DNA from 3 places in the Streptomyces sp. NPDC093225 genome. Region 2 is predicted to be linked to each of the others. Evidence: riboswitches for the same ligand, from Rfam matches in the RefSeq annotation. Region 2 holds a riboswitch; each other region holds the start of a gene.

Region 1 (11,862 bases), on a different contig from region 2:
CCCCGTTCGATGACGGCGCGCTGCCCGAGGCGCTCGACCTGCTCGCCAAGGCCCCCTCCTTCACGCCCTCGGTCACCGACTGGGCGGAGGCGGCCTTCGCGGTGCGCGAGCGCTGGCCGGGCGGCGGGGACTCGATCGGCATCCCGACCTGGTTCTACGGGCACGAGCCGCCGAACGCCTTCGCCGGCGGAATCGCGAAGTACTTCGCCAACGCCACCCGCGAGGACGGACTGCTGGCCCGTTCCACCGCCGGAGTGGTGTACCTCCCGGGCGCGGCCGGCACTGTCCAGGAGATCTTCGACAACGCGACCCCCAACTACTACGGGTCGCGCGGCGAGCCGACCCCGATGGTGCTGGTCGACCGCGCCCACTGGACCGAGCACCTGCCGGCCTGGCCCCTGCTCCAGGCCCTGGCCCGCGACCGCGCCATGGAGACCCGCATCGCCCTGGTCGAGTCCGTCGACGAGGTCCCCGACGCCCTGGCCCGGCTCTCCTCGTGACCTGACCGGCCGGCCCAGGCAACCTCCGGACCCGAACCCACGTCTGCCAGGAGTACGCGAAACCTGCCAGACGTGAACGGAGCCCCTCGTGCTCATAGGCCTGCTGACCGCCATCGCGGCCTCGATCTGCTACGGCACCGGATCGGTCCTGCAAGCGGTGGGCTCCCGCCGGGCCGCCGGTGCCGAGCCGGACCCCACGGGTCTGACCCAGCACGGCGGCCCGAACCTGTCGTCCACCGCCAAGGCCGCGCTGACCTGGGAGTTCATCCTCGGCACGGTGCTGGACTTCGTCGGCTTCGGCCTGGGCGCCCTGGCAGCCCGGCTGCTGCCCCTCTTCCTGTCCCAGACCGTCATCAGCGCCAACCTGGTGATCACCGCGGTCCTGAGCGTGAAGCTGCTGGGCATCCGCCTCACCCGCAGGGAATGGGCCTCGATCGGCGTCGTGTGCGGGGCGCTCGTCATGCTCGCCACCGCTGCCGGCCACGAGGGCGGCCACCACGCCGCTTCCGCGACGCACTGGTGGCTGCTGGCCGTCACGGTCGCGCTGATGCTCGGCGGTACGGTCGCCGTACGCCTCCTGGGCCCCCGGGCCGCGATCCTGGCCGGCCTGCTGTCGGGCCTCGGCTTCGGCGCGCTCGGCGTCGGCGTCCGCATCCTCGACGGCGTCGACCCGTTCGACGTCACCACCGTCCTGACCGACCCGGCCCTGTACGCCATCGTCATCGCCGGGGTCGGCGGCATGTACCTGCACACGGTCGCCCTGCAGCTCGGATCGGTCAACGGGGCCACGGCCGCGCTGGTCGTCGGCGAGACGGTCCTCCCGGGCGCCATCGGCGTCCTCTGGCTGGGCGACGCCTCCCGCCCCGGCCTCGCCTGGCTCGCCGTCCTCGGCTTCCTCCTCGCCGTGGCCGGCGCGGTGGCCGTCGCCTGGTACGGCAACCACGACCCGGCCCCCACCACCCCCGCCCCGCTCCCGACCCCCACCCCGGCCCCACCGACCCCGGTCCGAGGCTGATCCGGACCACGGCCGCACGGACTACGCCTCGCGGAGGGCGACCACCTCGGAGGGATCGAAGGCGACCCCGGTCACGACCCCGACCTCGGGCGCGAGCAACAGGTCGCACTCGGCCTCCAGCACGGGCCCACCCGCCCGCGGCCGCAGCACGAGCGCCACGTGCGTACCGCGGAAGGTCCGCGACACGACCTCGCACGGCAGCCCCTCCGCAACCGGCACCAGCCGCACCCCGGTGGGCCGCACGAGCACCCGGAACTCACCCTCGCCGGTCCCCTCCGGCACCGGGATCTTGCCCCACGGCGTGTCGGCCGCGAGCCCGCTCACCGTCGCCGGCACCACGTTGTCGAAGCCGAGGAAGCGCGCCACGAACTCCGAGGCCGGCCGCTGCCAGACCTCCAGCGGGGTGCCGGCCTGCGCGATCCGGCCGTCCCGCATCACCACGACCCGGTCGGCGAGCGCGAAGGCCTCGCCCTGGTCGTGCGTGACGGCCAGCACCGTCGTACCGAGCCGGTGGAACAGCTCGCGCAGCTCCACCACGAGCCGCTCCCGCAGCCCCCGGTCGAGCTGCCCCAGCGGCTCGTCGAGCATCAGCAGCCGCGGCCGCGGCGCCAGCGCCCGGGCCAGCGCCACCCGCTGCTGCTCACCGCCCGACAGGGCCGCCACGGACCGTCGCCCCGCGCCCGGCAGCCCCACCAGCTCCAGCAGCTCCGCCACCCGGGCCTGCTGCTCCGCGCGCCCGGCCCCGCGCATCCGCAACCCGAAAGCCACGTTCCCGGCCACGTCCCGCTGCGGGAACAGCTGGTGGTCCTGGAACATCAGGCCCACCCCCCGCTTGTGCACCGGCACCCCGGCCTGGTCGGCCCCCGCGAGCCGGACCCGCCCGGCGGCGGCCGGCTGCAGGCCGGCCACCACCCGCAGCAGCGTGGACTTGCCGCTGCCGCTGGGCCCCAGTACGCACACGATCTCGTGCTCGGCCACGGACAGCTCGACGGCGTCGAGCACGGTCCGCGCTCCGAAGCGGACGGACACCCCGTCCAGTTCCAGCAGCGTCATCAGAAGTCCCCCGATCCGGACCGCTCGGGCCGCAGCCGCTCCAGGACGAGCAGCGACACGGCGCACACCACCATCAGAATCGTGCTCAGGGCCATCGCCTGCCCGTAGTTGAGCTCCCCTGCCCGCCCCAGCAGCCGCGCCACCGCCACGGGCAGCGTCGGCCGGTCGGGCCGGGCGATGAACACGGTCGCCCCGAACTCGCCGAGCGAGACGGCGAACGCGAACCCGGCCGCGATCAGCAGCGCCCGCCGCACCAGCGGCAGGTCCACCTCGCGCCAGGCCCGCAGCGGCGAGGCCCCGAGCACCGCGGCCGCCTCCCGCAGCCGGCCGTCCACGGCACGCAGCACCGGCAGCATCGTGCGCACCACGAACGGCACGCCGACCAGCGCCTGGGCCAGCGGCACCAGGATCCACGAGGTCCGCAGGTCCAGCGGCGGCTCGTCCAGCGTGATCAGGAAGCCGAACCCCACGGTCACCGCGGACACGCCCAGCGGCAGCATCAGCAGGGCGTCGAAGCCGCGCACCAGCCGCCCGCCGCGCCGGGTGAGGGCGGCCGCGGCCAGGCCCCCGACGCCCACGGCGATCGCGGTGGCGGCGAGGGCGTACTCCAGCGAGTTCCAGATCGCCTCCAGCGGCGGCACCAGGAACGTGCCCCCGTCGGCGGACCCGAGCTCCCGGTAGAAGTCGAGGCCGTACCCGCCAGGGGCGTCGAAGGACCGTTCCACCAGCACGCCCAGCGGTACGGCGATGAGCAGGGCGACGGACAGGAGCACGCAGCCCAGCAGCGCCCACTGCCCGGTCCCGCGCGGCCGGTGGGCCGTCCGGTCCGGGTCGACCAGCCGCAGCGCGGTCTCGCGTCGGCGCACGGTCCAGGAGTGCACACCGAGGATCACGCCCACCGCGGCGAACTGCACCAGGGTGAGCACCGCGGCCGTCGGCAGGTCCAGCAACTGCGCGGTCTGCCGGTAGACCTCGACCTCGAGGGTGGCGTACGCCGGACCGCCGAGGATCTGCACGACGCCGAAGGAGGTGAAGGTGAAGAGGAAGACCATCAGCGCGGCGGCCGCCACGGCCGGTGCCAGCGCGGGCAGCGTCACCCGCCGCCAGGCGGCGAACCGGCCGGCGCCGAGCACCCGGGCGGCCTCCTCCTGACGCGGGTCCAGTTGCGCCCACAGGCCGCCGACGGTACGGACGACCACGGCGTAATTGAAGAAGACGTGGGCGAGCAGGATCGCCCACACGGTCGTGTCCAGTCGTACGCCCCACAGCTCGTCCAACAGCCCGCCCCGACCCACCAGCGCCAGGAAGGCGGAGCCGACGACCACCGTCGGCAGGACGAACGGGACGGTCACCACGGCGCGCAGCACCTGCTTGCCGGGGAAGTCGAAGCGCGCGAACACGTACGCGCCGGGGAGCGCGAGCAGCAGCGTGAGCGCCGTGGACGCGAGCGCCTGCCAGGTGGTGAACCACAGCACGTCGACGATGTCGGGCCGGGTGATCACCTCGCCGATCCGGCCGAACTGCCAGCCGTCGTCGGTCTTGATCCCGCGGCCGACGATCGCCGCCACGGGGTAGGCGAAGAAGAGGCCGAAGAACGCCAGCGGCACGGCCATGAGGCCGAGCCGCACGGCGGCGGCACGGCCGGAGGGGCGCACGCGCTCCCTCCGGTCCGTGCCCGGGACCGTTCCCGTGCCTGCTCCGGGTCCTACTTCAGGACGAGCGAGGACCATGCCCGGACCCACTGCTCACGGTTCTTGGCGATCTGGTCCGGGGCGACGGTCCACGGCTTGTCGATCACCACCCCGTGCTTCGTGAAGACCTCCGGCAGCTTCGCGTCCTTGACGACGGGGTTGACGAACATCTGGAGCGGCATGTCCTCCTGGAACTTCTTGCTGATCAGGAAGTCCAGCAGCGCCTTGCCGCCCGCCTCGTTCTTCGCGCCCTTGAGCAGGCCCGCGAACTCGACCTGGCGGAAGCAGGTGCCGGTGGCGACACCGGTGGGCGCCACGGCCGGCTGCGGCTCCGAGAACAGCACCTCGGCCGGCGGGGAGGAGGCGTACGAGACGACCAGCGGCCGGTCGCCCTTGGCCTTCTTGCCCCCGGCGGAGCCGGAGAAGCGCTCGTTGTAGGCCTGCTCCCAGCCGTCGACGACCTCGACGCCGTTGGCCTTGAGCTTGCTCCAGTAGTCCTTCCAGCCCTCGTCGCCGTACTTGCCGACGGAGGCGAGCAGGAAGCCCAGGCCCGGGGAGGAGGTGGCCGCGTTCTCGGTGACCAGCAGGTTCTTGTACTCCGGCTTGACCAGGTCGTCGAGGCTCTGCGGCGGGGCGATCTTCTTGTCGGCGAAGTACTTCTTGTCGTAGTTGACGCAGATGTCGCCGGAGTCGATCGGGGTGACCCGGTGCTCCTTGTCGAGCTGGTACTGCTCGGGGACGCCGGCCAGGCCCTTGGCCTCGTACGGGGTGAACAGGCCGTTGTCGAGGGCGCGCGAGAGCAGCGTGTTGTCGACGCCGAAGAACACGTCGCCGCGCGGCGAGCCCTTGGTCAGGATCTCCTGGTTGAGGGCCGCGCCCGCGTCGCCGCTCTTGAGGACCTTGACGGTGTAGCCGGACTGCTTCTCGAACTCCTTCAGCACCGCGGGGGTGTAGGTGAAGGAGTCGTGGGAGACGACCGTGACGGTCTTGGACTGCGGTCCGGAGCTGGCCGAGCCGCCCTCGTCCTTGCCGTCGCCACCGCCACAGGCGGCCAGCGTGGACAAGCCGAGGGCCGCGACGAGCGCGGCGCCCGCCATCTTCTTGGTGTTCACGTGAAACATTCCTCCTGGAGTGACCAGGAGAAGACGCGGCCCTGCCCCGGCGCTCGTGGAGCGGACGCCGGAGCAGGGCGCAACAGCTCGAGTGGTGACCGAACTCCCTACCCGGAATGACCCGGGCGAGGTTCAGAGGGTCTGCGGCGTGACGGTGCCGCACTCTCAGCGCTGTGGCGCTCCCCTGTCGGAATATGCAGATGTACGGGAGTCAGACTACCGCTCGCTCGCGGCGAGCTGTCCGCACGCTCCGTCGATCTCCTGGCCACGGGTGTCGCGCACCGTGACCGGCACGCCGTGGGCGGCGATCGCCTCGACGAAGGCCCGCTCGTCCTCGGGGCGGGAGGCGGTCCACTTGGAACCCGGGGTCGGGTTGAGCGGGATGAGGTTGACGTGCACCCGCTTGCCCTTGAGGAGGCGGCCGAGGAGGTCGCCCCGCCAGGCCTGGTCGTTGATGTCGCGGATCAGGGCGTACTCGATGGAGACGCGGCGGCCGGACTTCTCGGCGTACGTCCAGGCCGCGTCGAGGACCTCGCGGACCTTCCAGCGGGTGTTCACGGGCACGAGGGTGTCGCGCAGCTCGTCGTCGGGGGCGTGCAGCGAGACGGCGAGCCGGCACTTGAAGCCCTCGTCGGCGAACCGGAGCATCGCCGGGACGAGGCCGACGGTGGAGACGGTGATGCCGCGCTGGGACAGGCCCAGGCCGTCGGGCTCGGGGTCGGTCAGCCGGCGGATGGCGCCGACGACGCGGTTGTAGTTCGCCAGCGGCTCGCCCATGCCCATGAAGACGATGTTCGACAGCCGGGCCGGGCCACCGGGGACCTCGCCGTCGCGCAGGGCGCGCATGCCGTCGACGATCTGGTGGACGATCTCGGCGGTGGACAGGTTGCGGTCCAGGCCCGCCTGGCCGGTGGCGCAGAACGGGCAGTTCATGCCGCAGCCCGCCTGGGACGAGATGCACATCGTGACCCGGTCGGGGTAGCGCATGAGGACGGACTCGACGAGCGTGCCGTCGTGCAGGCGCCATAGGGTCTTGCGGGTGGTGTCGTCGTCGCAGGAGATGTGCCGGACGACCGACATCAGGTCGGGCAGCAGGGCCTCGCGCAGCTTCTCGCGCGAGCCGGCCGGGATGTCGGTCCACTCGGCCGGGTCGTGCGCGTAGCGGGCGAAGTAGTGCTGGGAGAGCTGCTTGGCGCGGAACGGCTTCTCGCCGATCGCGGCGACCGCCTCCTTCCGCTCGGCCGGCGACATGTCGGCCAGGTGCCGGGGCGGCTTCTTCGCTCCCTTGGGCGCGACGAAGGTGAGCTCTCCGGGAGCGGGGCGGGCCATGGCAGGTACTCCTCGTACGACGAAAGGCGCGCCGCACGAGCGGCGCGCCTTTCCAGAGTAACCGGCCCCGGGCTTCAGCCCGTGCCGACGAACAGAGCCAGCAGCAGCCACACGACCGGCGCGGTCGGCAGCAGCGAGTCCAGCCGGTCCATGATGCCGCCGTGGCCCGGCAGCAGCGTGCCCATGTCCTTGATGCCCAGGTCCCGCTTGATCATGGACTCGCCCAGGTCGCCGAGGGTGGCGCTGACCGCGACCGCGAGGCCCAGGACCAGGCCCTGCCACCAGCTGCCGCCGTCGATCAGGTACTGCATGCACAGCGCGCCCGCGGCCATCGCGAAGGCCACCGCACCGGCCAGGCCCTCGCGGGTCTTGCCGGGGCTGATGCGGGGGGCCAGCTTGTGCTTGCCGAACCGCCAGCCGACCGCGTACGCACCCGTGTCGCTCACCACGGTGAGCAGCAGGAAGGTGATCACCCGCTGCGGGCCGTCGTCGGCGGTCAGCAGCAGCGCCACGAACGTGGCGAGGAAGGGCACGTAGAACGCGGCGAACACGCCCGCCGTGACGTCCTTGAGGTATCCCTCCGGAGGCTCCGTCATCCGCCACACGAGCACCGCGAGGGCGGTGAGGGCCATCGCGACCCAGGCGCCCTCGGCGCCGCGCACGTACCCGGCGACGACCATCGCCGCCCCACCGACCGCGAGCGGCACCAGCGGGGCTTTGATGGCCTTGCGCTCTTCGAGGCGGGAGGTGAGCTCCCACAGGCCGACGACCACGGCGACGGCGATGACCCCGACGAAGACGGCCTTGACGATGAACAGCGAGGCGACGATCACGGCGCCGAGGCCGACGCCGACCCCTATGGCGGCGCGCAGGTCCCGCCCGGCCCGCTTCTTCTGCGGGGGCTGGGGGGTGTCCTGCGGTGCCTGCGACGGCGGAGGCGGGGGGCTGGGCATGGGCTCCTGCGGCGGCGTCTCGTCGCGGAACAGGGGGCCGCTTCCCGGAGCGGCCCCCCTCTCGCGTGCTTCCCGGTCATCGAAGTCTGATCCGGCGGCGTCGGGCACGATGGGCATGGGCCGAGTCTGCTGGCCTACGTACACATCGTATGCGGGACCCGCCGGAACCGGCTCCGCCCCCCAGGGAGAGTCGTTCATCAGACCTCGAGGAGCTCGGCTTCCTTGTGCTTGAGCAGCTCGTCGACCTGCGCGACGTACTTCGCGGTGGTGTCGTCGAGCTCCTTCTCGGCGCGGCGGACCTCGTCCTCGCCGGTCTCCTTGTCCTTGACCAGCTTGTCGAGGGCTTCCTTGGCCTTGCGGCGCACGGAGCGGATGGAGACCTTCGAGTCCTCGGCCTTGCCCTTGGCGACCTTGATGTACTCGCGGCGGCGCTCCTCGGTCAGCTCGGGGAACACCACGCGAATGATGTTGCCGTCGTTGCTCGGGTTGACGCCGAGGTCGGAGTCGCGGATGGCCTGCTCGATGTTGCGCAGGGCGCTCTTGTCGAACGGGGTCACCACGGCCATGCGCGGCTCGGGCACCGAGAAGGACGCGAGCTGGTTGATGGGCGTGATGGCACCGTAGTAGTCCGCCACGATCTTGTTGAACATCGCCGGGTGCGCACGGCCGGTGCGGATCGCGGCGAAGTCCTCCTTGGCGACCACGACGGCCTTCTCCATCTTCTCCTCGGCCTCGAGGAGGATTTCTTCGATCACCACGTGCTCCTGCATGTCTTGAGTGGATGGTTCAGGCGGGGGGCGGGCCCGCTCAGGCCCGGTCGCCCTGGTCGCTCACGAGCGTGCCGATCTTCTCACCCTTGACGGCGCGCGCGATATTCCCCTCCGCGAGCAGCTCGAAGACGAGGATCGGCAGCTTGTTGTCACGGCACAGCGTGATGGCGGTGGCGTCGGCGACCTTGAGGTCACGGGTGATGACCTCGCCGTACTCGAGCGCGTCGAACTTGACCGCGTCCGGGTTCGCCTTGGGGTCCGAGTCGTAGACGCCGTCCACGCCGTTCTTGCCCATGAGCAGGGCCTCGGCGTCGATCTCGAGGGCACGCTGGGCGGCCGTGGTGTCGGTGGAGAAGTAGGGCATGCCCATACCGGCGCCGAAGATCACGACGCGGCCCTTCTCCAGGTGGCGCACGGCGCGCAGCGGGATGTACGGCTCGGCGACCTGGCCCATGGTGATGGCCGTCTGGACGCGCGAGTCGATGCCCTCCTTCTCCAGGAAGTCCTGGAGGGCCAGGCAGTTCATGACCGTGCCGAGCATGCCCATGTAGTCGGAGCGGGCACGGTCCATGCCGCGCTGCTGCAGCTCGGCGCCGCGGAAGAAGTTGCCGCCGCCGATGACCACGGCGATCTCGGCGCCGTCCCGGACGACGCCCGCGATCTCGCGAGCGATCGCGTGCACGACGTCGGGGTCGACGCCCAGGCCCCCGCCGCCGGAGAAGGCCTCACCCGACAGCTTCAGGAGGAAGCGGCCGCGGCCCTTCTTGTCGTGGTCGCTCTTGTCGTCGGAAGCGGTGTGGGTGTCCACGCCCTGATTCATGGAGATCTCCTCGTGCACATACGAAGAAGGCCATTGCCGGGGTCCTTGCGGTTCCCTGTGCGGCAATGGCCTCCTCGTCAGATCTGCGGTCGTCCCGCGCGAACGGGCGACTGCTTCAGACCCTACCGGGGTCCGGGGTCCGTGGGTTACGGACTCAGATGCCGACCTTGATGCGGGCGAAGCGCTTCAGGGTGACACCGGCGTCCTTGAGGACCTGCTCGACGGACTTCTTGTTGTCGAGCGCGTACGCCTGGCCGAGCAGCGTGGCGTCCTTGAAGAAGCCGTTGAGGCGACCCTCGACGATCTTCGGCAGGGCGGCCTCGGGCTTGCCCTCGGCGCGGGTGGTCTCCTCGGCGACGCGGCGCTCGGTCTCGACGACCTCGGCCGGCACGTCCTCCTTGGCGAGGTACTTCGGCGCGAACGCGGCGATGTGCTGCGCGATGCCCTTGGCCAGGTCGGCGTCGGCCTTGTCCAGCTCGACCAGGACACCGATCTGCGGCGGCAGGTCGGGCATGGTGCGGTGCATGTAGGAGAAGACGAAGCCGTCGGCGAACTGCGCGAAGCGGTCCAGGACGATCTTCTCGCCGAGGTTGGCGTTGGCCTCGTCGACGAAGGCCTGGACGGTCTTGCCGGCCTCGATCTCGGACGCGAGCAGCGCCTCGATGTCCGCCGGGGACGTGGCGGCCACGTGCTTGGCCAGGTCGGCGGCGACGGACTGGAACTTGTCACCCTTGGCGACGAAGTCCGTCTCGCACTTCAGCTCGACCAGGACACCGGAGGTGTTGTCGTCGGCGATGAGGGACACGACGGCACCGTTCTCGGCAGAGCGGCCCTCGCGCTTGGCGACGCCCTTCTGGCCCTTGATGCGCAGCGCCTCGACGGCCTTGTCGACGCTGCCGTCGGCCTCGTCCAGGGCCTTCTTGCAGTCCATCATGCCGGCGCCGGTGAGCTCGCGGAGCTTCTTGACGTCAGCGGCGGTGTAGTTCGCCATGAGTCTGTGATTCTCTCTCGAAGTCGTAGATCTACGGGTCAACGGCGGGGGAGGCGCTTGTGGCGCCCTCCCCCGCCGTCATCGTCCGTGCTGTGAGTGCCCGGCGCGTGAACGACGGGCTCCCTCAGTGGGTCAGGCCTGCTCGGCGTCGGCGGCCGGAGCCTCGGCAGCCGGGGCCTCGGCGGCCGGGGCCTCAGCGGCGGGGGCCTCGGCGGCGGCCGGAGCCTCGTCCGCCTTCTTCTCGCCCTCGAGCAGGTCGCGCTCCCACTCGGCGAGCGGCTCGCCGACGGTCTTGTCGCCCGGCTTCGAGTCACCGGCGGCAGCGCCGGAACGGGCGATGAGGCCCTCGGCGACGGCGTCGGCGATCACGCGGGTGAGCAGGGTGACGGAGCGGATCGCGTCGTCGTTGCCCGGGATCTTGTAGTCGACCTCGTCGGGGTCACAGTTGGTGTCGAGGATCGCGACGACCGGGATGTGGAGCTTGCGCGCCTCACCGACGGCGATGTGCTCCTTCTTGGTGTCGACGATCCAGACGGCGCTCGGCACCTTCTGCATCTCGCGGATACCACCGAGGGTCTTCTCCAGCTTGGCCTTCTCGCGGGAGAGGACCAGGAGCTCCTTCTTGGTGAGGCCGGAGGCGGCCACGTCCTCGAAGTCGATCGCCTCGAGCTCCTTCAGACGCTGAAGGCGCTTGTAGACGGTGGAGAAGTTGGTGAGCATGCCGCCCAGCCAGCGCTGGTTCACGTACGGCATGCCGACGCGGGTCGCCTGCTCGGCGATGGCCTCCTGGGCCTGCTTCTTCGTGCCGACGAACATGATGGAGCCGCCGTGGGCGACGGTCTCCTTGACGAACTCGTAGGCGCGGTCGATGTACGACAGCGACTGGAGCAGGTCGATGATGTAGATGCCGTTGCGCTCGGTGAAGATGAAGCGCTTCATCTTCGGGTTCCAGCGACGGGTCTGGTGACCGAAGTGGACGCCGCTCTCCAGCAGCTCCCGCATCGTGACGACGGCCATGGCCGTACTCCTTGAGGTACTCGGTTACCGCAGCCGCCGGACGACGGCCGCGCCTGACGCCCCGACGCGCCGTGCCACGAAGGACCGAGGAGCGCGGCCACCGGTCGTGATCGACCAGGTGGCGGGGCGTGCGAAGTCGACCCGGTGACCCGGATCGCCACAAGAAGTGTACGGGACCGGCGCCCGTGCCGGGTGCCGCCCCCTGTCCCCCGCGGGGTGGACGCCCGGGTCCCGGGGTCCCGACGGCCCACCGGTGCGGCCGCCGGCCGTGCCCGCGCAGGCACCGGCCGCGCGTGCCGTCGAGCGGGCGCGGCGCGCAACCATGCGCACCCTGCCGGGTGACGCCGTTCGTCCACAACCGCCCGCTCGTCCACAGCCCCGCCCGACCGCCGCCCGGCCGCGGCACCCTCGCGCCATGACGACCTTCCTGCTCGCCCTGCTCCTGGCCCTGCTCCCGCCGCCGGCCGCGCGGTCCGTCCCGCCGCCCGGGCCCCAGGTCCCGGCGCGGTACGCCGCCGCGCCGGCCGCCCGTCCACCGGACCCCTCCGCCGGGCCGGGCCCGTCGGCGCGGCCGACGGACCGCCCCGCCCCCGAGGGGCCCTCCGCCCCCC
Region 2 (6,045 bases):
GGGTCCGACCCCTAGGGGGCGGATCAGGGGAGTCCAAGGGCTTTCCCCGCCTCCGTTCTTCCTTTCCGCCTCCTAGCATCGAAGGCAGGAAGCGACAAGACAGGAAGAGGTTGAGGAAATGGACGGCATCCGGGAGATATTCGCAGGCATGCCCTGGTGGGTTAAGTGGGTGGCGGTCCCGCTGCTCGCACTCATGGTCTTCGGCGGGGTCATCACGGCCTTCCTGGGCGCCCTCATCTCCTTCGTCTTCAAGGCCCTGCTGTTCGTCGCCCTGGTGGGCGGTCTGATCTTCGTGGTCCGCAAGTTCACCGGCGCGGGTACGAAGTCGTCCCACGGCGACTGGTAGAGCGGCACGGGTCCGGTCGAGGCGGGTGAAAGGCGCGCGAGGGGCGCACGAGCGGCGCTCACCCCGTGCGGCGGTTAGCCCGCATGAGGGAAGAAGGAGCGCTCGACCACCCGTGTCCCAGGAATCGGTGGATACAGTGGCAATCTATGCCGTCCCTGGGACCGCGTGGCCGGTATCACCGCTCTGACCAGGGTTTTCCAGGACCACGCCACCGCGTGGAGGCCCCCAGGAGTGCGGCCGCTGCGGGGGCGGCCCCCGCAGGCGGGCCCCCACCGCCCGCCGCCACGCCTGGGGGTGAGTCTTGTCTTCGGTGCACAACACCGTCGTTCCGACGCTGATCGGCTCGGTGCAGAGGGCGCTGAGACTGCTGGAGGCCGCGGGGTCCCACAGTGACGGCGCTCCGGCGAAGCAGCTGGCGCGCGAAGCCGGCCTGCCGCTCCCCACGGCCTACCACCTGCTGCGCACCCTGACCCACGAGGGCTACCTCCGCCGGGAGGGCGGGGTGTTCGTCCTGGGTGCCGCGGCGGGACGCCTGGCCGGTGGGGGGTTGCAGCAGAAACGTCGCAGCATGATCCTCGACTCCCTCGCGCACTTCCGGGACGTGGTCGGGGCGCCCATCTATTTCGCGGTGTTCCGCGAGGGCGAGATCGAGGTCGTGGGCGTGTCCGACAGCCCGGCGCTCCCCGCCGTCGAGGAATGGGCCGACTTCCGTGCGACCGGCCACGCGCACGCCATCGGCCAGTGCCTGCTCGGCCAGCTCGACGCCGAGACCCGGCGCGCGTACTACGCGAGCCACCCCGTCGAGGCCGTCACGCCGTATACGGTGCGTGACCAACGCGCCCTCGAACAACGGATCGCTTCCATGGGGCGAATGGAACCCGCGATCGAGCGTCAGGAGTACGCGCTGGGCACGGTCTGCGCCGCGATCCCCATCACCGCAGGTGACGCGGCTGCGACCATGGCGATTTCACTCCCCTTGCACCAACAGGACCGGTTGCTCTATGTGGTTGATCGGCTACGGAGTGAAGTAGGCGCGCTGTTGAGCTCGCTCTCGTTCTCTATCAGTATCTGAAAACTCACTCCTTGTGATCTGCAAGCGGGTGCACCACCCTTGTCAAGGGGGTCCTGGGGGGTCATTCCTGGCCACTTCCACAACAGCGGGGTAGGCAATGCGCGAGTCGGTACAGGCAGAGGTCATGATGAGCTTCCTCGTTTCCGAGGAGCTCTCGTTCCGGATCCCGGTGGAGCTCCGGTACGACGCACGCGATCCGTACGCGGTCCGTCTGACCTTCCACCTCCCCGGAGACGCGCCCGTGACCTGGGCGTTCGGCCGGGAGCTCCTGCTCGACGGGATCAACAAGCCGTGCGGCGACGGCGATGTGCACATCGCGCCCACCGACCCGGACGAGCTGTCCGACGTCCACATCCGGCTCCAGGTCGGTGCTGACCGCGCCCTGTTCCGGGCGAGCGCCGCTCCCCTGGTGGCGTTCCTCGACCGGACCGACCGGCTGGTGCCGCTCGGTCAGGAGCGCAACCTCGGCGACTTCGAGGAGAACCTCGACGAGGCCCTCGGCCGGATCCTCGCCGAGGCGCAGACCCAGCAGAACCAGCGGAACGCGGGCTGACCCGAGCCCCGCCGCCGCGCGGCCCGCGGAGAACTCCGAGCCTCCGTGCGCCCGCGCCGCTCGTCCCGCGGACGCGCCCGCCGGCCCTGACGGCCGGCCGCCGCCCGCTAGCGCTTGCGCCGGCGTCCCCGCCCGCCGCGCCCCGGCCTCCCGGCCGGCGCGGCGGCCGGGGATCCCGGCCGGTCGGCGGAGACCACCAGCGCGGCCAGTGCCGTGGTCACCGGCACCGAGGCGACCAGTCCGATCGAGCCGACCAGGGTGCGGACGATCTCCTCGGCGACCAGTTCGCTGTTGGCCACCGCTCCCATGCTGCTCTGCGCCACCGAGAACAGCAGGAGCAGCGGGAGGGCCGCACCCGCGTACGCCAGCACGAGGGTGTTGACCACCGAGGCGATGTGGTCCCGGCCGATCCGGATGGCGGCCCGGTACAGCGCCCGCGGCCCCATCCGCGGGTCGGCCTGGTGCAGTTCCCACACGGCCGAGGTCTGGGTGACCGTCACGTCGTCGAGCACGCCCAGGGATCCGATGAGCACGCCGGCCAGCAGTAGGCCGCTCATGTCGATGTCCGGGTACAGGCCGTGGATCAGGCCGGTGTTGTCGTCCGTGTTGCCGCTCAGGAACGCCCAGTCGATGAACACCGAGCCGAGCAGCCCGATCAGCAGCAGCGAGACCAGCGTGCCGAGCACCGCCACGGAGGTGCGGGCGGTCAGCCCGTGGCACATGTACAACGCGATCAGCATGATCGCGCTCGCCCCGACCACCGCGACGACCAGCGGGTTCGAACCCTGCAGGATGGCGGGCAGGATGAACAGCGTCAGCACGCCGAAGCTCACCACCAGCGCGACGAGGGCGGTGACGCCCCGCATCCGCCCGACCAGCACCACGGCCGCCGCGAAGATGCCCGCCAACAGGGCGAGCGGCAGCTTCCGGTTCACGTCGACCACCGAGTACTGCAGGTCGCGGGGGGCGTCCGGGGCGTACGCGACGACGACCTCCTGACCGTCCTCCAACTGGCGCGGTGCGCCGGGCTGGACGACCTCCACGAACTTCCGGCCCTTGTCGGGGCCGGTCCGCACCTCCACCGTCGCCTTCGCGCACTGCCCCGTCCGCGACCGCGCCGCACCGCTGCCCGGCCGGCCGGCGGTGTCCCCGCCCACCGGGACCTGGGCGGCGTTGACCTCCTTGCAGTCCACCCGCTGGAACGCGACCACCCGGCCCTGCTGCGTCTGCCGGTCGAAGCCGACGCCGGTGCGCTCGTGGGCGGGGGTGCCGCCCGGCCACAGGACGACCAGCCCGGCGACCACCGCCACGGCGAACGGGATCAGCACGGCGGCGATCACCTTGCGCAGGTGCAGCGAGCCCGGGGCGGCCGGGCCGTGCCCGTGTGCATGCCCGTGCCCGTGCCCGTGCGCATGCTCGTGGTCGCGCCCGGACGCCTGCCCGTGACCGTCGTCCCCATGGGTGCGGCCGGGGCCGGGGACGTACCCGTGGCCGCCGTGGGGGGCGGCACGGTCGTGCTCTGCGGGGTGCTGGGGCGAGGTCGTCACCGGCAGATCATCGCAAGAGATGGAGGGGGCCCACTGTTCAGCGCGCCACGGATGACGCTAGCGTGGGGGCACCTTTGCACAACGCGGGAGCTCGGAGCACCGGGCTGAGAGGGCGCTGATCACCGTACGCGCGTCGATGTGGACGCACGACACGTACGGGAGGAGGCTGCGCCGACCGCCGAACCTGTTACCGGGTAATGCCGGCGTAGGGAGATAGGTCTCATGACCATTCAGGATGCACGCACGCCTGCCACCAGCCAGGACGGCGGGAGCGAGCGCCAGCCGGGCTGGCACAAGGGTTACGTCGCGGGCTCCCGCCCCGACCTCCGTGTGCCCGTCCGCCAGGTCCACCTCACCAACGGCAAGGACGTCACGCTCTACGACACGTCCGGTCCGTACACCGACCCCACCATCGACACCGACGTCCGCCGCGGCCTGGCCCCGCTCCGCGAGAACTGGATCATCGGCCGCGGCGACACCGAGGAGTACGCGGGCCGCCCCGTGCGCCCCGAGGACGACGGCATCAAGCACACCTCGCCGCGCGGTGGCCTCAAGAACCTCGACGCCGTCTTCCCCGGCCGCCCGCGGCTGCCGCGCCGCGGGCGTGACGGCCAGGCCGTCACGCAGCTCGCGTACGCCCGCCGCGGCGAGATCACCCCGGAGATGGAGTACGTCGCGATCCGCGAGAACGTCTCCCCCGAGGTGGTGCGCGAGGAGATCGCCGCGGGCCGCGCGGTACTCCCGGCGAACGTCAACCACCCGGAGATCGAGCCGATGATCATCGGCAAGAAGTTCCTGGTGAAGGTGAACGCCAACATCGGCAACTCCGCCGTCACCTCCTCCATCGAGGAGGAGGTGGAGAAGATGACGTGGGCTACCCGCTGGGGCGCCGACACCGTCATGGACCTCTCCACCGGCCGCAACATCCACACCACCCGCGAGTGGGTGCTGCGCAACTCCCCCGTCCCGATCGGCACGGTGCCCCTGTACCAGGCCCTGGAGAAGGTCGACGGCAGGGCCGAGGACCTGACCTGGGAGATCTACAAGGACACCGTCATCGAGCAGGCCGAGCAGGGCGTCGACTACATGACGGTGCACGCCGGCGTGCTGCTCCGGTACGTGCCGCTCACCGCCCGCCGCAAGACCGGCATCGTCTCGCGCGGCGGCTCGATCATGGCGGCCTGGTGCCTGGCGCACCACGAGGAGAACTTCCTCTACACGAACTTCGAGGAGCTCTGCGAGATCCTCGCCGCGTACGACGTCACGTACTCGCTGGGCGACGGCCTGCGGCCGGGCTCCATCGCGGACGCCAACGACGACGCGCAGTTCGCCGAGCTGCGGACCCTGGGCGAGCTGAACACCATCGCCAAGCGGCACAACGTGCAGACCATGATCGAGGGCCCGGGCCACGTCCCGATGCACAAGATCAAGGAGAACATCGACCTCCAGCAGGAGATCTGCGAGGAGGCGCCGTTCTACACGCTCGGCCCGCTGACCACGGACGTCGCCCCGGCGTACGACCACATCACCTCGGGCATCGGCGCCGCCATGATCGCCTGGTGGGGCACGGCGATGCTCTGCTACGTGACGCCCAAGGAGCACCTGGGCCTGCCCAACCGCGACGACGTCAAGACCGGCGTCATCACGTACAAGATCGCGGCGCACGCGGCGGACCTGGCCAAGGGCCACCCGGGGGCGCAGGAGTGGGACGACGCGCTGTCGGACGCGCGCTTCGAGTTCCGCTGGGAGGACCAGTTCAACCTGGCCCTGGACCCCGACACGGCGCGCGAGTTCCACGACGAGACGCTGCCCGCCGAGCCGGCCAAGACCGCGCACTTCTGCTCCATGTGCGGTCCGAAGTTCTGCTCGATGAAGATCAGCAGAAGCATCACTGAGCAGTTCGGCGGCGACGAGCCTGCCGCGTCGGATGACGAGATCGCCGACGGCATGCTCAAGAAGTCGGCGGAGTTCGCCGCCTCCGGTGGCCGGATCTATCTGCCGCTGGCCGACTGACCCCGTACCGGGAACAACGGGAGGGGCCCGCGACCCGTGGGGGGAGTTGCGGGTCCCTCCCGTTCCCCCATTCGCCGAAGTTCGGCTTCAGCGAATGGGGGAGATCCGGTCGTAGGACTTATTCGGCGGAGCTAGTCCATACCGGCGTGAGGAGTTCCACGTCGAACTTCGCCCGACCGGTCTTGCCGCCGGGCTTTGCGATGACCGTGGTCAGGGTCTTCTTGACGAGCGCCCGCTTCTGGGTGAGCGTGCGGGACTCCCACGCCGTGGCCACGTCGTCCGTCGCCTCCTCGGCAGCGGCCTTCAGGGCCAGGTGCTTGGCCTGCTCCGCTCGCAGCTCCTTGACCCGGACGTCCAGGCCCGGGAGGTTGCGGTAGAAGATGTCGTCCTCGACCTCGCCGGCCTGCCAGCGGCGCTCCAGTTCGCGGCGGCGCTTCAGGGCTTGCTCCAGTTCATCAGCGCGGCCCCACTCCGGTATGTCCTTCGCGGCTGCGGCGGCCTGGCGTTCCAGCTT
Region 3 (11,862 bases), on a different contig from region 2:
CTTCGCTTCCGAGCGGACCGTCTTCGCCACGCACCAGGGCGGCGAGCCGCTGACCGCCGAGCACGGGTTCCCGCTGCGGCTGGTGGTGCCGCACCTGTACGCGTGGAAGGGCCCCAAGTGGGTGCGCGGCGTGGAGTACATGACCGCCGACCGCCGCGGCTTCTGGGAGGAGCGCGGCTACCACAACATCGGTGACCCGTGGCGCGAGCAGCGGTACTCCTACCAGGAGGAGCCGGGCGACGGCCCGGACCTGTAGGGGTCGTCCGGGCCGTCGCACGGCTCCTGCGGGGTGACGGGCGCGGCCCGCGCGCCGTTCAGTGGTGGTACTGGTGGACCACCGCGTGGCCCTTGCCGCGGCCGATCATCCAGCGGTTGACCGGGGTCGTGACCAGGAAGGCCAGCACCAGCGAGGCCGCCAGCGCGATCCAGAAGAGCGCGTCGTCGAGGTGGGCGTCCATCGCGTCCGGCCAGAGCGCGATCACTCCGTTGTCGATCAGCTCCATGACGGCGATCGAGAGGGTGTCGGCCGCCAGCGCCACCTTGAAGCCGGTGCGGAAGTCGACGCCGGCCTTCAGGACGCCGCGCAGGGTGAGCGCGTAGCCGAAGAAGAACGCCAGGGCGATGGCCAGGACCATCGTCGGGAGGTTCCCCCAGCCGAACGCGGTGCCGATCACCATGCCCAGGACCTCGCCGACGGCGCACCCGGTGAGGCAGTGCAGCGTGGCCTGCGCGGCCGTGGCCCAGCTGACGCGGCCGCCGGCGGTGTGGTGGGCGTGGCCCGCATGTCCCGCGTGGTCCACGTGGTCCATGTGGCTCCCATGGTCGGTGTGGTCTACGTGGCCGCTGTGGCCCGCGTGGTGCTGAGCGTGGCCCGCGTGCTCGGCGTCGTGGTGCGTCTGCTCCGTGTGGTGCTGCGCATGCTCCATGAGAACCCCCAAAGCCAGGTATACGGTCCTGCCGATATGCAGAACCGTATACCCCCCAGGGGTATTCCTCAACGGTTCAGTGGATCTCCCGCAGCTCCTTCAGCCGGGCCACGTCCGCCGCGTGCCCCTCCTTGCCGCCCGGGGTCTCGATGACCAGCGGCACCCCGGCCGTCTCGGGGTGCGAGAACAGCTCCCGGAAGGCGTCCTCGCCGATGTGGCCGGCGCCGATGTTGGCGTGCCGGTCCTTGTGGGCGCCCACGCCCTCCTTCGAGTCGTTGGCGTGGATCAGCTTGAGCCGCCCCGGGCCGACCGTGTCCACCAGCAGGTCGAGGGTCTGCTTCGTGCCGCCCGGCGCCGCCAGGTCGTGCCCGGCCGCGAAGATGTGGCAGGTGTCCAGGCAGATCCCCAGCTTGGGGTGCGCGTCGAGGGCCTCGAAGTAGGGCCCGAAGTCCCAGGTGCGCGAGCACAGCGACGAGCCCTGCCCCGCCGTGGACTCCAACAGCAGGAACGGGTCGTCGTCGTGCGTCAGCTCGTCGAGCAGCGGCAGCATGTGCTCCCTGACCTGCGCGAACGCCTCCTCGCGCGGCCGCCCGCCGGTGGCCGAGCCGGTGTGCACCACCACCCCGAGCGCACCGATCCGGCGCGCGCGGCGCAGCGAGTGCCGCAGCGACTCCACCGACCGCTCCACCGTCGCCTCGGTGTGCGAGCCGAAGTTGATCAGGTACGGGGCGTGGACGTACGCCGGGATGCCCGCGGCCGCGCAGCCGGCCCGGAAGGCCTCGTCCTGGTCCGGATACCCCGTGGGGGTGGCCCAGCCCCGCGGATTGGCCACGAAGACCTGCACCGCCTCGGCGCCCATCTCGCGGGCGTACGCGAGGCCCGTCGTGGCCAGCCCGCCCGCGACCGGCACGTGCCCGCCGACGGGGTTGCGCACGGCCGCCGGGTCGCGCGGAACCCGGACGGATACCCCCACGGGGTGTCCCGGGTTCGTGGTCTCGCTGCTCACAGTGCCTTGATCCTGATCGTGATGGTGCTGCCCTCGGGCGCGTTCTCCCCGCCCTTCACCGACTGCTCGGCCACCTCGTGGCTGAAGGAGATCAGCGGTCGGTCCACCTTCACCTTGAAGCCGGCCGCCTCCAGCGTCCGCTTCGCGTCGTCCTGGTCCTGGCCGACGACGTTCGGCACCGGGACCATCCGCGGTCCCTTGGAGACGGTCAGCACGATGGTGTCCCCGGTGCCCGCCTGGGTCCCGGCCGCCACCGACTGGTTGGCCACCGCGCCCGCCGGCTGCGGGGAATTGGTCTGCTCCGGGGCGATCTGCACCACCAGCCCGAGCGCCTCCAGCGTCGTACGGGCCCGGTCGAGGGGCTCGCCCACCACCGTCGGCACCGGCACCGGGGCGCCCTTGCTGACCACGATCGCGACGGCCGTGTCGGGGGACCGCTGCTCGCCGGCGCCGGGATCGGTGCTGATCGCCGCGCCCCTGGCGACGTCGTGGCTGAACTCCTGCGTGACCACGCCCGGCGCCAGCCCCGCCTTGACCAGGGCCTTCCTGGCCTCCGCCAGCGGCATCCCCTTGACCGTCGGCACCGTCACGACCTTCGGGCCGCGGGAGACCGTGAGCACCACGGACCCGTTGCCGCGGATCCGCGCCCCGCCCGCCGGGTCGGTGGCCATCACGGTGCCGCGCTCGTACGAGTCGCTGAACTCGCGCCGGACGCCCTCGACGTCCAGACCGGCCGCGGCCAGCCGCTGCTGCGCGTCCGCCTGGGTCTTGCCCAGCAGGTTCGGCACCCGGGTGAACTGGCCCGAGCTCACGTACCAGACACCGGTGCCGAGCAGGACGACCAGCAGCGCTCCGAGCGCGGCGAACAGCGGCCCGCGCGGGCGCGGCCGGCGCCGCGGCGCCGGGGCGGGGTCCGGGTCCGCCACCGGCGGGTGCTCGAACCGGGCCGTGTGGTTCACGGACTCCTGCCCGCCCACCGGCCGCGGCACGACGCTGGTCCGGTCCTCCGACGCACTGCGCTCACCGGCCCGCGCCTGCGGCGGCACGGCGTCCAGCTGCGCGTCGGTGAGCGCCGCGCGGGCCTCCCGTACGAGCTGCAGCAGGGCGACCGCGTCGTACGGGCGCAGGTCCGCGGAGCGCGCGGTGGCACTCGCGACCGCCTCGTCCAGCGCGGCCGGCAGGCCCGGGACCGCGGCGGAGGGCGGCGGCACGTCCTCGTTCAGGTGCCGGTAGAGCACCTGGGCGGGGGTGTCGCCGGAGTGCGGCTTGCCGCCGGTCAGCATCTCGTAGAGCACCACACCGCAGGCGTAGACGTCCACGCGCGGGTCGGTGGTGCCGTTCTCGATCTGCTCGGGAGCGAGGTAGGAGACGGTGCCGAGGACGGCGCCGGTGGTGTTGGTGGCCGAGCCGACCGCCCGGACCAGGCCGAAGTCGGCGACCTTGACCCGGCCGTCGTCGCCGATCAGCACGTTCTCGGGCTTCATGTCCCGGTGCACGAACCCGGCCCGGTGCGCGGCGCCCAGCGCGGCCAGCACGGGTTCCAGGATGTCGAGCGCGGCCCGCGGCTGCAGCGCGCCGCGCTCGCGCAGGACGTCGCGCAGGGTGCAGCCGGGGACGTACTCCATGGCGAGGAACACGTACGGGCCGTCGGTGCCCTGGTCGAAGACGGCGACGACGTTCGGGTGCGCGAGCCGGGCCACGGACTTGGCCTCGCGGATGAAGCGGTCCACGAACGCGGCGTCGGCGGCGAGGTCCGGGTGCATCACCTTGAGCGCGAGCACGCGGTCGAGGCGGGTGTCGAGGGCCCGGTAGACCGTCGCCATGCCGCCGACCGCGATGCGGGCGTCGATGCGGTAGCGGTCGTCGAGGCTCCGCCCGACGAGCGGGTCATCCAGGGTCGTATCCACCCGCGAATTCTACGAGGGCCCGCCCCCGCCCCACCCTGCCCGTCCCCGCTTGCCACCGTCTTGTGACGCCACCGCCCCCGGACCCCCGCCCCTCGAGCTCCCCCACCACCGCTGGGAGGTGCCCCCGGGCGGGGCCGGACGCGTCGGCGCCCGAGGGCGGCCCCGGGGTCAGAAGGCCGGGCGCTCCGGGTCGAGGGCGGCGAGGCCTTCGGAGGGCGAGGAGGCCTCTGCGAAGTGACGCCGTGGGATCCGACCGGCCCGGTGGGCGAGCCGCCCCGCCGAGACCGCGTCCCGCATGGCCGCAGCCATGAGCACCGGCTCCTGCGCCCGCGTCACCGCGGACGCGAGCATCACCGCCGCGCACCCCAGCTCCATCGCCAGCGCGGCGTCGGACGCGGTCCCGGCCCCCGCGTCCAGGATCACCGGCACCGCGGCCCGCTCCGCGATCAGCTGGAAGTTGTGCGGGTTGCGGATCCCGAGCCCCGACCCGATCGGTGACCCGAGCGGCATGATCGCCGCGCACCCCACGTCCTCCAGCTTGCGCGCCAGCACCGGGTCGTCGTTCGTGTACGGCAGGACCGTGAACCCGTCGTCCACCAGCGTCTCGGCGGCGTCGAGCAGTTCGACCCCGTCGGGCAGCAGCGTCCGCTCGTCGGCCACGACCTCCAGCTTGATCCAGTCCGTACCCAGCGCCTCCCGGGCCAGCCGGGCGGTGAGCACCGCCTCGCCCGCGGTGTAGCAGCCGGCGGTGTTCGGCAGCACCTGGATCTTCAGCCGGTCGAGCACCGACAGCACCGAGCCCTGCACCGAGGGGTCCAGCCGTCGCATCGCGACGGTCGTGAGCTGCGTACCGGAGGCCAGCAACGCCCGCTCCAGGACGTCCAGGCTCGGTGCGCCCCCGGTGCCCATGATCAGGCGCGAGGAGAACTCCCGCCCGCCGAGCACGAACGGGTCGGACGGAACGGAGGCCTCGACGGCGTCGACGGGATCCGGCGGAACGGAAGGGCCCGAGGATCCGGCGGCGGCGGAGAACCCGGAAGGATCGAAGGACATCGCGCTCACCCTCCCTGCACCGCGGTCAGCACCTCGACACGGTCGCCCTCGCCGAGCGCGGTCGCCGGCCACTGCCCCCGCGGCACGACGGTTTCGTTGACGGCGGCGGCCACCCCGGAGTGCGCCGAGGTCAGGGTGGCGACCAGGACGTCCAGCGTGGTCCCCGCCGCGACCTCGCGCGGCTCGCCGTTGACGGACACGGTCATGCGAAGGACTCCTGACGTGCGGTGGGTGCGGCGCTCGGCGCCACGGGTGCTTCGGGCCCGGCCGACCGGGCCGGACCGGCGGCCGGCGGAACCGCCGACGCGGCCGTACCGGGGCCGGCGAACCGGCGCGGACTGAACGGCCGGGCCGCCTCCGGCAGTTCGCCGGTGGTCAGCAGCTCCGCCATCACGTCACCGGTGACCGGCGTCAGCAGGACGCCGTTGCGGTAGTGCCCCGTGGCCAGGTGCAGCCCGGGCAGCGCGGTGGGCCCCAGCAGCGGGGCGTTGTCGGGGGAGCCCGGGCGCAGTCCCGCCCGGGTCTCGATCAGGGGGAGTTCGGTCAGGCCGGGCACCAGCTCGTGGGCGTCCCGCAGGAGTTCGTACACCCCGCCCGCGGTGACGGTCGTGTCCCAGCCGAGCTCCTCGGTGGTGGCGCCGATGACCAGCTCGCCGTTCTCGCGCGGGACGAGGTAGACGTGGCTGCCGCGGACGACCGCCCGTACGGTCCGGGTCAGGAAGGGCGCGTACGCCGGCGGCACGCGCAGCCGCAGCACCTGCCCCTTCACCGGCCGGACCGGCGGCACGACCTCCGGGGGCAGCCCGGCCAGTCGGCCGCTGAGACTGCCGGCCGCCAGGACCACCTGGCCGGCCGTGACGTCCGTACCGTCGTCGAGCAGCGCGCCGGCGGCCCGGTCGCCGGTGACGGTGAGCCGCTCGGCCGTCGTGCGGTGGAAGACCACCCCGGCCCGGTCGCAGGCGGCGACGAGGGCGGCCGCCAGCCGGCGCGGGTCGACCTGGTGGTCGCCGTCCACGCGCAGGCCGCCGCGGACACCGGGGGCCAGCATCGGCTCCAGGCGGCGGCACTCGCGCCCGGTGAGCCACTCGGACTCCAGGCCGCAGCGCCGCTGCAGGGCGTGGAGTTCGCGCAGGTGGGCGCGGTCGTCGGCGTCGAGCGCGACGGCGAGGGTGCCGCAGGCCCGGAAGCCGATGTCCATGCCACCGCTGTCCTCGGCCAGTTCGGCCGCGAAGTCCGGGTAGCGGCGGGCGGAGGCGAGGTTGAGCCCCAGCAGGGTCTCCTCGCCGTAGTGCAGTTCGGTGACGGCGGCCAACATGCCGGCCGCGACCTGGGCCGCCCCGCCACCGGGCGAGGGGTCGACGAGTGCGGTGCGCAGGCCGCGCCGGGCGGCCCGCCAGGCGGTGACGAGCCCGATGATCCCGCCGCCGATGACGAGGACGTCGACCCCCGCCCCGGCCGAGTCCGTCGTGTCAGCGCGCGTGGGTGCGTGCATGGGCTTCCAGCCCCTCCCTTCGCCGGCATGACCCGGATCAGGTTCGGACGGTCGGAGGCCGGCCAGCCTCCCTCTCAGCCCGGTGCGCCCGGGCTCCCGCGATAGGTACGGCCGTCAGACTAACCCCCGCCCAGGAGGACGGGTAAGGCCGCCCGGTCGCGCGGCCGCCCCCGGTGCGCCCCCCGTTACCCCGATGCGGGAGCCGTCCCGGACCCCGCACACCCGGGGTAACCGACCCAGAGAGTGCCGCCCCGTGGTGTGTGGGGAAGGCGCTTGACAGGGGGGCAGGCTGGACCGGAGGCAGGCCCGGGCCTGGGGTGGCCGCAGGCCAGGGCCGAAGGCCCCGAAGCCCCAGGGGTGGGCCTGCCGCAGGGCCTGCAGGCCACCCCCGTCAAGCGCCGAGGGGACCCACACACCACGGGGCGGCCCCATGCAGGCGCGCCGAACCCAGGCCTCCACCCACCCGCCTCACCACCCACCCGCCTCACCCACGCACAACTCACTCACCCACCCACCCCGGCACCAGAGGATCCTCCAGCCCGGCCGCAGAGCACCCGCACCAAAACCGGAGGATCGACCGAACCCGGCCGGACAGGCACCGGACGGGCGCCGGACACGCACCGGATCTGCGCCGGACCAGGTCGGGAAGCCCCCATAGCAGGGTTACTGACGAACAGTCAGGTGGTTAGGGTGGAGGTGTGAGCGATCAGAGCAACCAGACGCGGGAGACGACGTACGGCGTCGTCATCGTCGGAGCGGGCATGGCCGGAGTGCAGACGGCGGTCGCCCTGCGCGAGCAGGGCTGGACCGCCCCGGTCACCCTCCTCGGCGCGGAGCCCCACCAGCCCTACGACCGCCCCCCGCTCTCCAAGGCCGTCCTCCTCGGCAAGGCCGAGGACTCCGCCTTCGAGATCGACTTCGAGGCCCTGCGCATCGACCTGCGCCTCGGCGTGGCCGTCACCGGTCTGCGCGCCGGCGACCGCGAGGTCGACACCGAGGCGGGCCCGGTCCCGTACGACGTCCTGGTCGTCGCCACCGGTGCCGAGCCGGTCACCCTGCCCGGCAGCGCCGGCGTCCCCGGCGTCCACCTGCTGCGCACCCTCGACGACGCCGCCCGCCTGAAGCCCGTGCTCGCCGAGCAGCACGACATCGTCGTGGTCGGGGCGGGCTGGATCGGGGCCGAGTTCGCCACCGCCGCCCGCGAGGCCGGCTGCGCCGTCACCGTCGTCGAGGCCGCCGACCGCCCGCTGGCCGGTGCGCTGCCGGCCGAGGTGGCCGCCCCGATGGCCGCCTGGTACGAGCAGATCGGCGTCCGGCTGCTCACCGGCTCCCGCGTCGAGAAGATCGAGCCCGCCGAGCCCGCCCGCCCGGGGGAGCCCCGTGCTGCCGGCGGCCCCGGCGCGGTCCTGCTCGCCGACGGCACCCGGCTGCCCGCCGGCGCGGTCGTCGTCGGCATCGGCGCCCGGCCCGCCACCGCCTGGCTGGCCGGCTCCGGTGTCGAACTCGGCCCGGACGGCTCCGTCACCACCGACGCCCGCCTGGCCACCTCGGTGCCCGGGGTGTTCGCGGTGGGGGACTGCGCCTCGTTCCCCTCGGCCCGCTACGGCGAGCGGCTGCTCGTCCACCACTGGGACAACGCCCTGCAGGGTCCCCGGACGCTGGCCGCGAACGTCCTCGCCGGCCCGGGTGGGGACGGGCCCGTCTACGACCCGGTGCCGTACTTCTGGTCGGAGCAGTTCGGGCGCTTCGTCCAGTACGCCGGCCACCACTCCGACAGCGACACACTGGTGTGGCGCGGCGATCCGGCCGAGGACGCGTGGGCGGTCGTGTGGCTGCGCGGCGACGTACCGGCCGCCGTGCTCTCCGTCGGACGGCCGCGGGACCTGGCCCAGGGGCGCAAGCTCATCGAGGCCGGCACCCGACTGGATCCGGCCAAGGTCGCGGACCCCGCCGTCGCGCTGAAGTCCGCCGCGGTCTGACGGCACCCGACGCCCGCACCCCACCCGACCCGACACCCACACCCCACCCGTCACCCGTCACGCGGCACCCGGCATCCCACCCCGAGATCCCGGGTGCCGGGTCCGTCGCCCGTCACCCGCATCCGTCACCCCGTACCCCTCGCCCAAGCCCCCGTCCGGACGGCCCGGGTACCGACTGTCGGTCCGGGATGGCAGGCTTGTCCCGTGACCGAGATTGACACGAAGATCGATGCTCTCGTCCCCGAGTGGCTCTACCTCCCCGACATCGCCGAAATGCTGGACGTGGAGGTGACCCGGGTCCGCCAGCTCGTCAAGGACGGTCAGCTGATCGCCGTCCGCCGCGGCGAGAACCGCGCCCTCCAGGTGCCGGCCGCCTTCATCGACGGCGACAAGGTGGTGAAGGGCCTCGCCGGCACCCTCACCCTGCTGCGGGACGACGGCTTCACCGACGAGGAGATGCTCGAGTGGCTCTTCACGCCGGACGAGACCCTGCCGGGCACCCCGGCGCAGGCCCTGAGCGAGAATCGCGGCACGGAGGTCAAGCGCCGCGCCCAGGCGCTCGCCGTCTGACCTGCCGACCAGCCGACCAGCTGACCAGCTGAACACCTGATCCGCCACGCGGTGCGCAGGACCCGTCCGGGCCCTGCGCACCGCTCACCACGGGGGGTACCTCCATGCCTGTCGACGCCCGCGCAGCCCTCGCCGACGCCCGGCTCTACCTCTGCACGGACGCGCGCAAGCGCCAGGGCGACCTGCCCGAGTTCCTCGACGCCGTCCTCGCCGCCGGGGTCGACATCGTGCAGCTGCGCGACAAGGGCATGGAGGCCGCCGAGGAGCTGGAGCACCTCCAGGTGTTCGCCGAGGCCGCACGCCGGCACGGCAGGCTCGTCGCCGTCAACGACCGGGCCGACGTCGCGCACGCCATCGGTTCCGACGTCCTCCACCTGGGCCAGGGCGACATCCCGGTGCCGGCCGCCCGCGCGATCCTCGGCGAAGGGGTGCTGATCGGCCGCTCCTGCCACGCCGAGGGCGAGGTGGCCGCGGCCGCCGCCGAGCCGGGCGTCGACTACTTCTGCACCGGCCCCTGCTGGCCCACCCCCACCAAGCCCGGCCGCTACGCCCCCGGCCTCGACCTCGTGCGCTACGCCGCCTCCCTCGGCCAGGACCGGCCCTGGTTCGCCATCGGCGGCATCGACGCCGGGAACCTGGACGAGGTGCTCGACGCCGGCGCCTCCCGCGTGGTCGTCGTACGGGCGATCACCGAGGCGGACGACCCCGGTGCCGCCGCCGCCGACCTCGCGAAGCGGGTCCGCGCCCGCCTCGCCTGACACGGCTCACGCGCCTCTCGCGTCTCACGCGCCTCACGTACCTCGCGATGCGTCACGTGTCTGATGTGACGACAGGAGGCCCGTGTGCTCCTTGTGGCCGCAGGGACCGACACAAGGTGTCCAAAAACGTGTCCGGGATATGGACGGTCCTTGGGCCCTCCCTGGACCTTGTCTAATCTGCCGTTATGGCCCTTGGCACCGCTTCCACCAGGTCGGACCGTGCACGCACCGTCCGCGACATGCTCGCGTCCGGCACCTCGTACTCGTTCGAGTTCTGGGCGCCGAAGACCGAGAAGGGCGAGCGGAACCTGTGGAACGCGCTGCGCCGCATCGAGGCCGTGTCCCCCAGCTTCGTCTCCGTGACGTACGGGGCCGGCGGCTCGACCCGCGGCGGCACGGTCAAGGCCACCCAGGACATCGCGGCCGACACGACGCTGACCCCGGTCGCCCACCTGACCGCGGTCGACCACTCGATCGCCGAGCTGCGCCACGTCATCGGGCAGTTCGCGGACGCGGGCATCCGCAACATGCTGGCCCTGCGCGGTGACCCGCCGGGCGACCCGATGGGCGAGTGGGTGGCGCACCCCGAGGGCGTCCACTATGCGGCCGACCTCGTCCGCCTGCTGAAGGAGTCCGGCGATTTCTGCGTCGGCGTCGCGGCCTTCCCCGAGCTGCACCCCCGCTCCGACGACTGGGACACGGACATCCGGCACTTCGTGGACAAGTGCCGCGCAGGTGCCGATTATGCGATCACGCAGATGTTTTTCGATCCGGAGAGTTACCTGCGGTTGCGGGACCGGGTCGAGAAGGCCGGTTGCGACACCCCGATCATCCCCGAGTGCATGCCAGTTGTGGGCATCAAGCAGCTCGACCGGCTGCCCCAGCTGAGCAACGCGGTCTTCCCCGCGGACGTGAAAGAGCGCATGCTCGCCGTCAAGGACGATCCGGCCGCTGTACGCTCCATTGGCATCGAGTTCGCCACGGAGTTCTGCGCGCGGCTGCTGGCCGAGGGTGTCCCCGGACTGCACTTCATCACGCTCAACAACTCCACGGCGACCCTCGAGATCTACGAGAATCTGGGCCTGCACCAGCGGCCCTGACCGGCCGTACCCGCGCGGCCGTACCGAGAGGGGCCATGCATGGGCTGGACGGTCCTCTACATCGCGTTCGGCATTGTCGCGCTGTGGCTGCTGGCGGAGGTGCTGCTCCAGTACAAGGCGCGCCTGCGCTGGCGCGTGCTCGCGTTCGCCGGGTTCCTGGGCGTGGTCGTCGGCGTCCTGCTGGGTTCGGTCGTCGTCATCGCCGTGGGCGCCACCGCGTTCGCGGTCGGCCAGACCCTGGTCACGCTCTCCTTCCGGCGCGGCTTCGTCGCGGGCTGGGCGCTGGGCACCAAGCGGGACGCCGAACCCGAGGTCGAGCAGGGCCGCCGCGGCCGGCGCCGCGGTGGGGCGGGCGCCCGACGTACGGAGCCGGTGCTGGAGGTCTCCGACCTCGAGTACGGGTCGGCGTACGGCCCCGACGGCGACGTGCAGGACGCCGGGACGGCCTTGATGGACGCCCTGGACCCGGCCGACGACCCCGTCGAGGCCTCCGACGCCTCCGTCTTCGAGCCCCGTACGGACGACCCGGCCGGCGCCTACGACCCGGCGGGCTCCGGCTACGGCACCACCGCGGACGGCTACGCCCCCACGGGCTACGAGACCGCCCCGGGCTACGAGGCCGGCCCGGGCTACGACGGCTCCGGCTACCCCGGTGCCGACTACTCCGACCCGAACTACTACGCCCCCCAGGCCCCCGCCGCCCCGGACCCGTACGGCCAGGCCGCCGCCTACCAGGACCCCGGCTACGCGACCGGCTACGGCTACGGCGCCGGCGAGCAGCAGACGTACGCCGCCTACTCCGACCCCTACATCGGCACCGGCGCGCTGTCGGCCCAGCCCGACCCCGGGGCCTACGCGGCGTACGACTACGGCTACGGCACGGGCCAGGACGCCTACCCGGCCTACGCGGACCCGTACACCGGGCAGCACCAGTACGCGCCGGAGGCCCCGTCCGGCGGGTCGTGGGTCCCGCAGCAGCGCGACGTCGCCCAGCCGTACCCCGAGGACCAGCCGCAGGCGTACCCGTACCAGGCGCCGAACGGCGAGTACGAGCAGTACCGCTACTGAACC

Evidence for each region. Region 2 has a riboswitch for thiamine pyrophosphate ahead of thiC (phosphomethylpyrimidine synthase ThiC). Riboswitches for the same ligand answer to the same signal wherever they lie in the genome.
Region 1: linked by a shared signal. The riboswitch ahead of ACIQCH_RS22025 (thiamine ABC transporter substrate binding subunit) and the one ahead of thiC (phosphomethylpyrimidine synthase ThiC) in region 2 are both predicted to bind thiamine pyrophosphate.
Region 3: linked by a shared signal. The riboswitch ahead of thiO (glycine oxidase ThiO) and the one ahead of thiC (phosphomethylpyrimidine synthase ThiC) in region 2 are both predicted to bind thiamine pyrophosphate.

What each region holds. Positions count from the first base shown of each region.
Region 1 covers NZ_JBIVNX010000024.1:27,409-39,270, reverse strand. Annotated here, with positions in the region: gene ACIQCH_RS22045 (LOG family protein) at 1-500, shown strand, start outside; gene ACIQCH_RS22040 (hypothetical protein) at 589-1,515, shown strand; gene ACIQCH_RS22035 (ABC transporter ATP-binding protein) at 1,537-2,568, opposite strand; gene ACIQCH_RS22030 (ABC transporter permease) at 2,568-4,181, opposite strand; gene ACIQCH_RS22025 (thiamine ABC transporter substrate binding subunit) at 4,274-5,380, opposite strand; TPP riboswitch at 5,458-5,567, opposite strand; gene rlmN (23S rRNA (adenine(2503)-C(2))-methyltransferase RlmN) at 5,588-6,700, opposite strand; gene ACIQCH_RS22015 (phosphatidate cytidylyltransferase) at 6,775-7,851, opposite strand; gene frr (ribosome recycling factor) at 7,851-8,408, opposite strand; gene pyrH (UMP kinase) at 8,461-9,243, opposite strand; gene tsf (translation elongation factor Ts) at 9,398-10,234, opposite strand; gene rpsB (30S ribosomal protein S2) at 10,367-11,251, opposite strand; gene ACIQCH_RS21990 (murein hydrolase activator EnvC family protein) at 11,667-11,862, shown strand, end outside.
Region 2 covers NZ_JBIVNX010000003.1:201,644-207,688, reverse strand. Annotated here, with positions in the region: gene ACIQCH_RS05000 (DUF5326 family protein) at 128-346, shown strand; gene ACIQCH_RS04995 (IclR family transcriptional regulator) at 648-1,418, shown strand; gene ACIQCH_RS04990 (SsgA family sporulation/cell division regulator) at 1,516-1,971, shown strand; gene ACIQCH_RS04985 (YibE/F family protein) at 2,079-3,518, opposite strand; TPP riboswitch at 3,592-3,747, shown strand; gene thiC (phosphomethylpyrimidine synthase ThiC) at 3,741-5,531, shown strand; gene ACIQCH_RS04975 (recombinase family protein) at 5,650-6,045, opposite strand, start outside.
Region 3 covers NZ_JBIVNX010000009.1:26,276-38,137, forward strand. Annotated here, with positions in the region: gene ACIQCH_RS10925 (sulfite oxidase-like oxidoreductase) at 1-256, shown strand, start outside; gene ACIQCH_RS10930 (DUF4396 domain-containing protein) at 315-809, opposite strand; gene ACIQCH_RS10935 (deoxyribonuclease IV) at 1,003-1,860, opposite strand; gene pknB (Stk1 family PASTA domain-containing Ser/Thr kinase) at 1,929-3,839, opposite strand; gene ACIQCH_RS10945 (thiazole synthase) at 4,008-4,892, opposite strand; gene thiS (sulfur carrier protein ThiS) at 4,898-5,098, opposite strand; gene thiO (glycine oxidase ThiO) at 5,095-6,384, opposite strand; TPP riboswitch at 6,382-6,494, opposite strand; gene ACIQCH_RS10960 (NAD(P)/FAD-dependent oxidoreductase) at 7,083-8,363, shown strand; gene ACIQCH_RS10965 (Rv2175c family DNA-binding protein) at 8,568-8,933, shown strand; gene thiE (thiamine phosphate synthase) at 9,038-9,691, shown strand; gene metF (methylenetetrahydrofolate reductase [NAD(P)H]) at 9,877-10,791, shown strand; gene ACIQCH_RS10980 (hypothetical protein) at 10,831-11,859, shown strand.